DNA from 3 places in the Lysinibacillus sp. NPDC096418 genome. Region 3 is predicted to be linked to each of the others. Evidence: predicted binding sites of a transcription regulator. Region 3 holds the regulator's gene; each other region holds the start of a gene.
What was found. Region 3 encodes LexA, which represses DNA repair genes until DNA is damaged. Its sites were predicted from a motif close to CGAACATATGTTCG; they were not measured.
Positions count from the first base shown of each region.

Region 1: the regulator LexA is predicted to act here: its motif matches at 2,663-2,676, upstream of uvrB (excinuclease ABC subunit UvrB).
Region 2: the regulator LexA is predicted to act here: its motif matches at 1,721-1,734, upstream of parE (DNA topoisomerase IV subunit B).

Region 1 covers NZ_JBIWEY010000003.1:95,255-99,550, reverse strand. Annotated here, with positions in the region: gene uvrA (excinuclease ABC subunit UvrA) at 1-607, opposite strand, end outside; gene uvrB (excinuclease ABC subunit UvrB) at 612-2,591, opposite strand; gene ACIQZG_RS04775 (IDEAL domain-containing protein) at 2,806-3,048, opposite strand; gene ACIQZG_RS04770 (competence protein ComK) at 3,273-3,782, shown strand; one part of gene prfB (peptide chain release factor 2) at 3,824-4,296, opposite strand, start outside.
Region 2 covers NZ_JBIWEY010000020.1:3,165-7,460, reverse strand. Annotated here, with positions in the region: gene parE (DNA topoisomerase IV subunit B) at 1-1,701, opposite strand, end outside; gene plsY (glycerol-3-phosphate 1-O-acyltransferase PlsY) at 2,048-2,650, shown strand; gene ACIQZG_RS14795 (HesB/YadR/YfhF family protein) at 2,670-2,960, shown strand; gene ACIQZG_RS14790 (spore germination protein) at 3,089-4,296, shown strand, end outside.
Region 3 covers NZ_JBIWEY010000015.1:78,311-82,606, forward strand. Annotated here, with positions in the region: gene tkt (transketolase) at 1-411, opposite strand, end outside; gene ACIQZG_RS13085 (DUF896 domain-containing protein) at 539-772, opposite strand; gene ACIQZG_RS13090 (YneB family resolvase-like protein) at 837-1,502, opposite strand; gene yneA (cell division suppressor protein YneA) at 1,499-1,813, opposite strand; gene lexA (transcriptional repressor LexA) at 1,981-2,598, shown strand; gene ACIQZG_RS13105 (gamma-glutamyl-gamma-aminobutyrate hydrolase family protein) at 2,661-3,380, opposite strand; gene ACIQZG_RS13110 (prepilin peptidase) at 3,396-4,166, opposite strand; gene ACIQZG_RS13115 (carbon starvation CstA family protein) at 4,290-4,296, opposite strand, start outside.

The sequences.
Region 1 (4,296 bases), on a different contig from region 3:
CAATTGAATGCTTTTTATTTTTATCAAGATCTATTGCATCATCTAAATCACGTAATTCTCCATCGATACGCACACGAACGAAGCCTTGTTTTTTCAAATCTTCCAGTAACTTCACATGCGTTCCCTTGCGACCAGCAATCATCGGTGCGAGTAATTGCATTTTTGTTCGTTCTGGGTATGTCACTAGACGGTCCACCATTTGTTCAATTGTTTGCGAAGTAATTTCTATCCCATGATTTGGACAAATGGGCTTACCAATACGTGCATACAATAAACGTAAATAATCATATATTTCTGTTACTGTGCCGACTGTCGAACGCGGGTTACGACTCGTCGTTTTTTGGTCAATCGAAATGGCTGGTGATAGCCCTTCAATCGCATCTACATCAGGTTTGTCCATTTGCCCAAGAAATTGACGCGCATAAGCAGACAGCGACTCAACATAACGACGCTGCCCCTCCGCATAAATCGTATCAAATGCAAGTGAAGATTTTCCCGAACCGGATAAGCCCGTTAAAACAACGAGCTTATCACGTGGAATTGTGACATCGATATTTTTTAAATTATGTGCACGTGCACCTTGCACAACGATTTCTGTATTTTTCACAAAATCACCCTTCTGCCTTCAATTCAAAGATAGTATCGCGAAGTTCAGCTGCACGTTCAAAGTCAAGTGCCTTCGCTGCTTCCTTCATTTCTATTTCAAGAGAAGCAAGTAATTTCTCCTTCTCTGCCTTTGTTAATTTCTTACCTTTTGTCGCTTTTGTCACGTAAGATTCATCTTCCTCCGCCACTTGTGTAGCACGAATAATATCTGGAATCTTCTTGACAATTGTTGTAGGCGTAATACCATGTTCCTCGTTATATGCCATTTGCAACATACGACGACGCTTCGTTTCATCAATCGCTTTTTTCATCGAATCAGTCATCTTATCAGCGTACATAATGACACGCCCATTCGAATTACGCGCTGCTCGTCCAATCGTTTGAATCAGTGAACGTTCAGAACGCAGGAACCCTTCCTTATCCGCATCTAAAATCGCCACCAGTGACACTTCTGGAATATCAAGCCCTTCTCGCAATAAATTGATACCAATTAACACATCATACGTACCTTTACGAAGCTCTCGAATAATCTCAATACGTTCCAATGTTTTAATCTCTGAATGTAAGTATTCCACTTTTAAGCCCATTTCCTTCAAGTATGCACTTAAATCTTCTGACATTTTTTTCGTTAATGTCGTTACAAGTACACGCTCATTACGTGTAATACGCTCTTGAATCTCATCAATTAAATCATCAATTTGACCTTCAATTGGACGTACATCAATAATCGGATCTAGTAAACCTGTTGGACGAATAATTTGCTCGACCATTTCAGGTGTATGCTCTAGTTCATATGGACCTGGCGTCGCTGACACGTATATCGCCTGATGGATACGTTTTTCATATTCCTCAAAACGCAATGGTCGGTTATCCAGTGCTGATGGCAAACGGAAGCCATGCTCCACAAGGACACCTTTACGCGCCTGGTCACCATTGTACATACCTCGTACTTGTGGCAGCGTTACATGACTTTCATCCACTACAAGTAAAAAATCATCAGGGAAATAATCGAATAATGTATAGGGAGTGGCACCTGCTTCACGCAATGTTAAATGCCGTGAATAGTTTTCAATCCCTGAACAAAAGCCCATCTCTCGCATCATTTCTAAATCATAGCGTGTGCGTTGCTCTAAGCGTTGTGCCTCTAATAACTTATCTTCCGAACGTAGTAAAGCAAGTCGTTCTTCTAATTCTTTTTCAATATTTTCAATAGCTTTTAGCATTTTCTCTTCGCGGGTAACGAAGTGAGATGCTGGGAAGATTGCTACGTGATCACGTTCTGCTAAAATCTCACCTGTTAACGCATTAACCTCACGAATGCGATCGACCTCATCACCGAAAAACTCAATGCGAATACAGTGTTCATCACGTGAAGCTGGGAATATTTCTACAACATCTCCTCGAACACGAAATGTCCCTCGGGTGAAATTCACATCATTTCGCTCGTACTGTACATCCACTAGTTTTCGTAGTAATTGATTACGCTCAATTTCCATGCCCGTACGAATCGATACGACCATTTCTCGATATTCCTCTGGCGAACCTAAACCATAAATACAAGAAACAGAAGCAATAACAATTACATCCTCACGCTCAAAAAGGGCGGATGTTGCAGAGTGGCGCAGTTTATCAATTTCATCATTGATACTCGAATCCTTTTCGATATACGTATCTGTTTGCGGTACGTAAGCTTCTGGTTGGAAGTAATCATAGTAACTAACAAAATATTCAACTGCATTATTCGGGAAAAACTCTTTAAACTCGCTATATAGTTGACCCGCAAGTGTTTTGTTATGTGCCATGATCAGTGTTGGCTTTTTCACCTGCTGAATTACATTTGATATCGTAAAAGTTTTACCAGTACCTGTCGCACCAAGTAAAGTTTGATGACGTTTTCCAGCGTTAACACCCGCAACAAGTTCTGCAATTGCTTTAGGCTGATCACCATTAGGCTGATACGATGATTGTAAATCAAATTGCTCCACCTTTTCCCATCCTTTCCGGTTAACTCATACATTTATTCTAGCATAGCAGTATTAAAATATCGAACATTTAACGAACGTACGTTTCGATTGATTGAAAGAATAATTATCCCTTCGCCATTTCAGATCACTTCTACGACAAACTAAGTCTTTCCTCAACATATCCAATATAAAGAAAAAACCCGCTCTCCTATTCCAGAAGAGCGGGTTTGTCATATTATTCACTCGCAACTTGGTGTAACATCTCAAGTTCGCTTGCATAAAGATGAAAAGCGTGTTCATCCCTTTCGTCGAGTGCCTTATCTATCAGAACAGTCAGTTGTTCTTCGCGATACGTACGCTGGATACGATTTAAAAATAAATCTAAATAAATCTCGTTCAATAATTTTTCTGCCTCATTAACCTTTTTCGACTGACTGACAGCTCTCAAAAAATCTGTGTACGAATAATATTTATCCAACGATCTCACCTCGATCCTTTCTTAAATTATAAGAAAATTGAAATAAAAATGCAATGTACAATTAACCGAAAACATACCATTTATCGAATTTTCTGAACATATTAGCCGAATAACCCTACATTATTTGATGAATTTTCTTAGTAAATTCGCTAAATAAGCCATTACCTAATTTTACATTTTAGCATTATCCTTAGTATTACATTCAGAAATAAGGAGGAAACGCTATGTCAAACAAATATGTTAATGCTTATCTCATGTCATTTAATACGTATTTATTGCAGCCAGTTAAACACGAATCAAAAATTTTCACATGTGTTATCGATAAGCACAATGAATTAATTGTGACACGAAAGCCTATGCATGTTATTCGAAAATCCTGCCTTTCTCTCGGTACAACTTATGAAGCAGCTAAAAATTCAGCAAAAAGATTCTTTGGCAACCAACACAAATTACCAATTGTCGTTGCTTACGATTTCGGACTCCCTTGTATATTTCTACCAACCTATTCACCAAACTCTGAACATAATATTTGGATTGGACTACATGCTATTAAAAATATCACACCTAGTGAATCTGGTAGTCTGCTAACATTAATTAATGGTGTACGAATCGAACTTCCTGTCAAATATGCATCTATCAGTAAGCAATTTGTCAACGCTTCGATGCTCTATAAACACTATGTAGAAGAACGAGAAAAGTTAACGCACCACTCTCCATTTCAAAAATTTAAGTAAACAAAAGCCTCAGGAATTCATTTACTCCTGAGGCTAATCTATTATCCAATACGTGAACGTAAGTAAGCATTGATGAATGGATCAACGTCGCCATCCATTACTGCACTAACATTCCCTGTCTCTTCATTTGTACGATGATCTTTTACCATTGAGTAAGGGTGGAAGACGTAAGAACGAATTTGTGAACCCCAACCAATTTCTTTTTGCTCACCACGAATTTCATCGAGCTGTGCTTGTTGTTTATCTATTTCTAATTGATATAATTTACCCTTTAACATCGTCATCGCTTTTTCACGGTTTTTAATTTGTGAACGTTCTGCCTGACACTGCACTACTGTCCCTGTTGGAATATGCGTAATACGAACAGCCGAATCCGTCGTATTAATATGCTGACCACCAGCTCCAGTTGCACGGTACGTATCAATTTTTAAATCCTCTGTACGAATATCTACTTCGATATTATCATCAAATTCTGGCATAACATCACAAGACACGAACGACGTATGACGACGAC
Region 2 (4,296 bases), on a different contig from region 3:
TTTAATAGCGGACTGTAAATCATTTTCTGTCCAAGCGTATTCAATGACTTCTTTTTTACCTGTACCCTTAGATACTTTGTATAGCGGTGGTAGCGCAATGAAGACTTTTCCTGCCTCAATTAGTGGACGCATATAACGATAAAAGAATGTTAATAGCAAGACTTGAATATGTGCACCGTCTGTATCGGCATCGGTCATGATGACAACTTTATCATAGGCGGAATCTTCTACAGAAAAATCAGTCCCAACACCAGCACCAATTGCGTGAATAATTGTTGAGATTTCCTCATTTTTCATAATGTCCTGAAGCTTCGCCTTTTCAGTATTAATTACTTTTCCGCGTAGAGGCAAGATTGCTTGGAACGTACGGTCACGACCTTGCTTAGCTGAACCTCCTGCGGAATCACCTTCGACTAAGTATAATTCATTTCTAGCTGCATTACGGGACTGTGCAGGCGTTAACTTACCTGACAGGAGTGTACTTGCCTTTTTGTTTTTCTTACCGTTACGAGCATCTTCACGTGCTTTACGAGCCGCTTCACGTACTTGCTGCGCTCGAATTGCCTTACGAACAAGGGACGCAGATAGCTCAGCATTCTCCTCAAGCACATATAAAATTTGCTCAGATACAACAGAATCGACTGCTGAACGTGCTTCACTAGTACCTAGCTTACTTTTCGTTTGTCCTTCGAATTGCAGTAAATGCTCAGGAATACGAACTGAAATAACTGCTGATAAGCCCTCGCGAATGTCCGAACCTTCAAGATTTTTGTCTTTTTCTTTTAATAAGCCAATTTTACGAGCATATTCATTAAATACACGAGTTAATGCCGTTTTAGCACCCGTTTCATGCGTACCGCCATCTCGTGTACGTACGTTATTGACGAACGATAAAATAGTCTCTGAATAACCATCATTATACTGGAAAGCAAATTCGACTTCGATTTCATCCTGTGTTCCCTCAACATATTTAACCGGATGGAGTATGTCTTTTTCCTCGTTCAAATACGCAACGAAAGCTTCTATTCCGTTTTCATAAAAGAAAACATCCTCTTTGCCTTCCCCGCGTTCATCGATTAATTCAATTCTTAAGCCTTTTAGTAAAAATGCAGATTCACGTAAACGTTCTGCAAGCGTATCATAGTTGAATTTAGTCACAGAGAAGATCGTATCATCTGGTAAGAAATGTACAAGCGTCCCTGTTTGTTTTGTATTACCGATTACTTCAAGTGTTGTTGCTGGGTTTCCGCCATTTTCAAAACGTTGTTTATATTTTTTTCCATCACGATGAATCGTTACTTCTAAAAATGTCGACAAGGCGTTCACAACAGATGAACCTACACCGTGCAAACCACCACTCGTTTTATAACCGCCTTGTCCAAATTTTCCACCTGCATGTAACACTGTGAAAATTATTTCTGGCGTCGGCTTGCCCATTTTGTGCATACCAGTTGGCATACCTCGTCCGAAATCTCGAACGCTTAAACTTTGGTCTTGATGTATTGTGACAATGATATGAGAACCAAAGCCAGCAAGTGCTTCATCCACCGCATTATCTACAATTTCATACACAAGGTGATGAAGTCCTCGACCATCTGTGGAACCAATATACATGCCGGGTCGCTTTCGCACCGCTTCTAATCCTTCTAAAACTTGAATTGCGTCATCATTATAGACGCTAGGTGACTGTTTATTCGCCAAAAGATTCCCCTCCAAAAAACAAACGCATGTTCTGATAACGTTCTCATCCTAATAATAATAGCATTCGTTGTCAATAGCCAGTACTAGGCCCAAATAAATTTATATTATTATTCCTTGACTTAGAAATAAAAGATAGACTTCTATTCTACCAAAGGAAAGTAAGATTGACAAAATCCCCTTTTTACCTATATTTTAAAGAAAGCTTTTCTCTTATGATAAAGAATTCCCGATTGATTAGGTATTTTCCTTCATAACATTGTGAATTGTAAAGAAAAAGTGTAAAATAATCATCACAAAGTATTAGTACCAAGTGATAATTTTTATGTGAAATGAAAGGAGCTTATCAATGATAAATGGTTTTATTATTTTATGTGCTTATCTAATCGGCTCTATACCATCTGGGTTATGGATTGGAAAAATCTTTTACAAAATGGATATACGAGAGCACGGTAGCGGTAACTTAGGCGCTACGAATACTTTTCGTATTTTAGGAAAAAAAGCAGGTCTGATTGTAACAATTATGGATGTCTTAAAAGGAACAGCGGCTGTTTTATTGGCGTCGTTACCTTTTTTTACTGAAGCTACGGTTCATCCAATGATTCTTGGCGTTTTAGCAGTATTCGGTCATATGTTTCCTGTGTTTGCGAGTTTCCGTGGTGGTAAAGCAGTTGCTACATCTGCCGGTGTGGTACTTGGCTATTCTTGGCCATTTTTTATCGTATTATTCTTTACGTTCTTCATCACATTAAAAATCACGAAAATTGTTAGTTTAACATCGATCATTGCCTCTGGGCTGGCACTTATTTATTCAATCGTTTATTATTTTGTTACAGGTGATTTTGCATTATTAATCTTAGTGGCGTGTCTATTCAGCTTTATTGTCTATCGCCATCGCGCAAACATCGCTCGTATTAAAAATGGTACTGAACCAAAAGTGAAATGGATTTAAAGTGAGGAAGGATCATAACATGAAGATTACACTAACTGATGCAGCGCTTGAATGGTTTAAGCATGAAATGGAAGTTGAAAAAGGTGATAACATTCGTTTTTATGCACGATATGGTGGCTTAAGTCCTTTCCACGAAGGTTTTTCCCTCGGTATGACACGCGAGGAGCCAATCGACATTGGTGCTCAAACGGTTGTCGATGGCATTACGTACTACATTGACGAAAAAGATTTATGGTTTTTTAATGAGCATAATTTACATATTGATGTAGATAGTAACATTGATGAATTAAATTACGCTTATACAAAATAGCAATTTAGAGATTGTCTCAGGCTTTTGAGACAATCTCTTTTTGTTTTACTAGCGATTTTTTGTTTATCTCGATAAAAAGTTGTATATCCTCTTATTAGCTCAATGAATAGATGGAGGAGGATTTTTAAGTGAGTAGTTCAAAAAATAATAACGATACCTCTCAATCAACATCAAGCTCTTCGAAGGATTTACTTAATCAATCTCTTTCAAAAAATATTCAAATCATTAAAGAAGCAGTTGGTAATAGTAACGATATTGTCATACGGGAGTTTTTTATTGGGAAATCAGAGAATCATCCCATGGCAATCGTTTACACAGATGGTTTAGCCGATCAAACAGCAATATCGGATTTTATAATGGAATCTCTTATGTTGGATTTAGATAAGACGATTGAAGTTAAATCAGAAGCACTCAACCAATATTTAAAAGATACTGGTTTGACAGTCGGTGATGTGAAAGATATTGAAGATTTTTCGACATTGTTTAGTTCAATCATGAATGGAGAAACCGTCATTTTATTAGACGGTGAACCAAAAGGAATTTCGACAAGTACTAAAAAATCTAAGGATCGAGCAATTACTGAACCTACTACGGAATCAGTCGTAAGGGGTCCTAAAGAAGCTTTTACAGAAACACTTCGTACAAACACAGCCATGATACGTCGTAAGATTAAAAATCCTAACCTTTGGATAAAATCGAGGGTTATTGGGAAAGTAACGCAAACAGATATTGCCGTTATGTACATTAATGGCATTGCGAACGAAAAAATTGTAAAAGAGGTTCTCGAACGTTTAGACAGTATTGACATAGATGGCATTCTAGAAAGTAGTTATATTGAAGCGTTGATACAAGATAGTAAATATTCGATATTCCCAACAATTTACAATTCAGAACGACCGGATGTCATTGCAGCTGAATTGTTAGAAGGAAAAATTGCTATTCTCGTGGATGGTACACCCTTTGTTCTTATTGTCCCTGCTTTGTTCACATCTTTTTTACAATCTTCAGAGGACTATTATCAAAATTTCATAATTAGTTCACTTATACGTCTATTGAGATATTTCGGTATAATCATTTCTCTGATTGTCCCTTCTCTATATGTGGCAATCACTACTTTTCACCAAGAAATGTTACCTACGGCTATGTTGATTAGTATCGCCTCACAGCGAGAAGGTGTCCCCTTCCCTGCTGTTGTTGAAGCAATAATTATGGAAATTGCATTTGAAATTTTAAGAGAAGCAGGACTCCGTATGCCGAGAACAATTGGCCCAGCAATTTCAATTGTTGGAACATTGGTTATTGGGCAAGCGGCGGTAGAGGCTGGTATTGTTTCGGC
Region 3 (4,296 bases):
TGCAGCTAAATGACGTTCAGCCATAGCCATACCAACTGACATAGCAATCCCTTGACCTAAAGGACCAGTAGTGGCTTCAACACCAACTGTATGACCGTACTCAGGATGTCCTGGAGTTAATGAATCCCATTGACGGAAGTTCTTAATTTCCTCCATTGGTAAGCCATAGCCACCAAGGTGAAGTAAGCTGTATAAAAGCATTGAACCGTGACCTGCTGAAAGTACGAAACGGTCGCGGTTAGTCCATTTTGGATTAGCTGGATTGTGGCGAAGTTGTTTCGTCCATAGCGTGTAAGCCATTGGTGCAGCCCCCATTGGTAAACCTGGGTGACCTGAATTTGCTTTTTCAATTGCATCGATTGACAATGTTCGGATAGCATTAATCGCTAGTTGATCCGCATGTTGAGTCATGATATTGTGACATCCTTTCTCGTCCTAGATATTGTACTTTTACAGTTTAGTCAAGATTCCATAAGAAAACAATGCTTTTGTAATACTACGTAAGATTTATGAAATACTAAATCAAAAAAACGTCACATTAATTCAAGAATTTATTCTTTTTGGCTTGCTTTACCTTTTCTGGCGTTACATCATTTCCTTCTGCATCCACAATTTTCACATTTTCGATTGTATCACGCATTGTTGCACGGAAGGTGTCTAAATATTCTTTACGAAGTGCTGAACGTTCCTTCGCCTCTGCTTCTGTTAGATTTCCTGCTTTTGCCTTTGCTGATAATTCATTGATACGATTAATTTTTTCTTTCGATAACATTATTCCACACCTCTTTCGTACTTATACTACTACAAAAGTATGCAAAAAAGATTAGAAGAGCAAATTATTTGCCTTCTAATCTTTCTTGGTGTTCTTGGAATCTTCGATGTACAGTAGCTTTACTGACATTAAAGCCTAAACCTCTAAGCGTTGTTGCAATTTCTTGAAAAGTAAAGCCTTTGTTACGAAGCTGGATAATCTCTTCAATCGGTACTTCTTTTCGCTCTTGTCCATATGCATTTCCACGATTCGTTAGATTTTTTTCAGGGCGGTAACCGTTTTCGACTGCACGGCGCATACCGCGGCGGATTTTTGCATTATGAATTTTGCGCTGATACTCTTCTACAATCGCTAATATTTCTAGTAACATCGTGTCCATTTCATTTAGCTGAACTGGTCCTGAATCTTCCACCGAAAAAACATCTGTTTCCGTTTTTTGCAATAAATGAAGGACTGCCATACGCGCATTACCACGGCCTAAACGTGTTTCATCTTGAACGAAAAGAGCATTCACGCCTTCTTCTTTTATAAAATCTAGCATTTCAAGGAGTCCTTCTCGCTCAACATCATAGCCACTATGCTTGTCTTTGAAGACACCTTTTATACTGTAACCTTGATTTTTTGCGTAGCTTACAAGTTCATCTTCTTGTCGCTCAAGTGATGAGCTTTGCGTCTCTTTTTCAGTACTAACACGGCAATAGACAACAGCCGATTGTTTTTCATTCATCATTGTTCATTTCTCGCAATTTCTATTGTATTGATGGGTTTAGCTTGCTCGCCAACTACTGGAATAACTAATGACTTTCCTGCCACGATTTTCGAATCTGTTAATTCATTTTTTAGCTTCACGATTTGTATCCACTCATCAGTAGCCATTTTACCACGATGTAGTTCACCTAACGACCATAAACTATCGCCATGTTTGATATCAATTTCTTTATATGTAATTTCTCCAGGATCAGTTATTAAGAGATATCCTGCAAATAATACGCAAGCTCCTAGTAAAATTGAAATATGTATGTTTTTTTTCATCCAACTCATTATCAATTTCCCCTTTTAGAATGTTTGTTCGGAATGTATGTTCTCATAATAAAACGAACAAACGTTTTTGTCAAACACTTTTCGAACCTATGTTTGCATACGTGTTCGCATTCTGCTATACTATTTAATAAGGAAAACGAGTACATAAAGTTAAAGAGGTGAGCATTATGAAAAAAGTTTCGAAAAGGCAAGAGGACATTTTAGCATTCATCAAAGAAGAGGTTCGTGCAAAAGGTTATCCACCATCTGTACGTGAGATTGGAGAAGCTGTAGGACTTGCTTCTAGCTCGACTGTGCATGGTCATTTAGCACGTTTAGAGCAAAAAGGCTTAATTCGCCGTGACCCAACAAAACCACGTGCGATCGAAATCCTAGAGCCTGAAGATACCATTCAAAAGCAAAGTGTCATTCACGTGCCTTTAGTTGGTAAAGTAACGGCAGGTTCACCAATTACCGCGATTGAGAATATCGAGGAATACTTCCCATTACCAGACACATACGGTACTAGTGAGGATCAACTATTCATGCTAGAAATTATGGGTGAATCCATGATTGAGGCAGGGATTTTGGACGGGGATTTAGTCATTGTAAAGCAAAAGTCAACAGCGAATAATGGTGACATTGTTGTAGCGATGACAGAAGAAGATGAAGCAACAGTTAAACGCTTCTACAAAGAAAAAACGCATTTCCGCTTACAACCTGAAAACGCTACGATGGAACCGATTATTGTGGACCAAGTTTCGATTTTAGGACAAGTAGTTGGTCTTTATCGCCGCGTACAATAGTAAAAGTTAAAGCTGCCCTACCAGTCTAAATCTGACTGTATTGGACAGCTTTTCTATTATTATTATTTTGTTTTATATGCCTTACTAGCCTCGACAAATGCTTTAAATAGCTGTTTCGCCGCTTCATTTCCCGCAATTGCTAGTTCCTCAGGGTGCCACTGAACGCCTAAACAAAAAGGTAATGCTTCATGCGCTACAGCCTCGATTATGCCATCACTCGACGTTGCAACAACATTCAATGACTCAGCCAGCACATTGATTGCCTGGTGATGATACGAATTAACAGCAAGCTGCTTTTGTTCAATAATTTTCATTAATAAATTACCTTCGTCAATATTTACATAATGTGTTGCAACACCTCTAGCTGCTTGTTGTGCATGCTTTAATAATTTATTACTTTGAACTTCCGAATCGATATCCTGATATAATGTACCCCCAAGTGCGACATTAAGTAATTGAATACCTCGGCAAATTCCGAAGATTGGCATTTCTCTCTCGATAGCTCTATTTGTCAATGCAAGCTCAACCATATCGCGTTCAGGATAAATTTGCCCTAATTTCGGAGACGGTTCTGCACCAAAATAGAATGGATGCACATCATGACCACCCGAAAGTAATAACCCATCTGCTATAGATAAAACCTGCGAGACATCCTCATCAACACCAAATGGCACTATGATTGGTATCCCGCCTGCTTCTAGTATACTCTTACTATATGCCGCATTTAAACGTGAAGATAAATCATCCTCCGCACAAGCGGTAATTGCAATTACCGGTTTCAAAATTTCATTCCCCCATTAAAAAATTTCAACTTTCTTCCATAATATAAAGTACCACTCATAAATCTTATCGCCATAGAAATACACAATAATCGCCGCAAGGGCAATCGATGGACCAAATGGCACATGCTTTTGTTTCTCTTGTTCCCGTACACGTAGAATCATAATGCCCACAAATATACCAATCACAGCTGCTAAAAACAGCGTCAATAGAGAATCTATCGTGCCTAGCACGAGCCCGATTAAAAAGAATAACTTAATATCGCCCCCACCCATACCACCACGTGACAACACAGCAATGCTATATAATATGCCAAATCCTACAACAGCACCTAGTAAACTATCCCACCAAGGCGTTAAAGGAGATAAAATCCGCCCGACGATGAATAGCGGCAAAAAGAAAATCAGCACTTTATCAGAAATCAACATGTACGAAATATCCGATATAACAATGATGACAAGTAGTGAAATAAATAGCAATGCCATCAAAAACTCCACATTAAATCCAAGTTGCCAATAAGCAAAAACAAATAACCCGCCTGTGATAAGCTCCATTAACGGATAAATCCATGAGATTTTGTGCCCACAACCACGACACTTCCCGCCTAACAATAAAAACGACAACACCGGTACTAAATCTAGTAGCTTCAGCTGACGTTGACATATCGTACAATGTGAAGGTGGCGATACAATTGACTCCTTCATCGGTACACGTAAGCCAACTACATTAAAAAACGAACCAAAGACTAGTCCAAATACAAAAATCAAACTACTAATTAGCCAATCCAATATGTTCCTCCGCTTCCTCTGAATCGACCGCCATCTCTTACTATGTATCATACATGTTTTTTTGTTTTATTTACCAAAAAAAGTGTGCTTCCACCGAATTTTTTTGGCGGAAACACACTCACCTTAAATT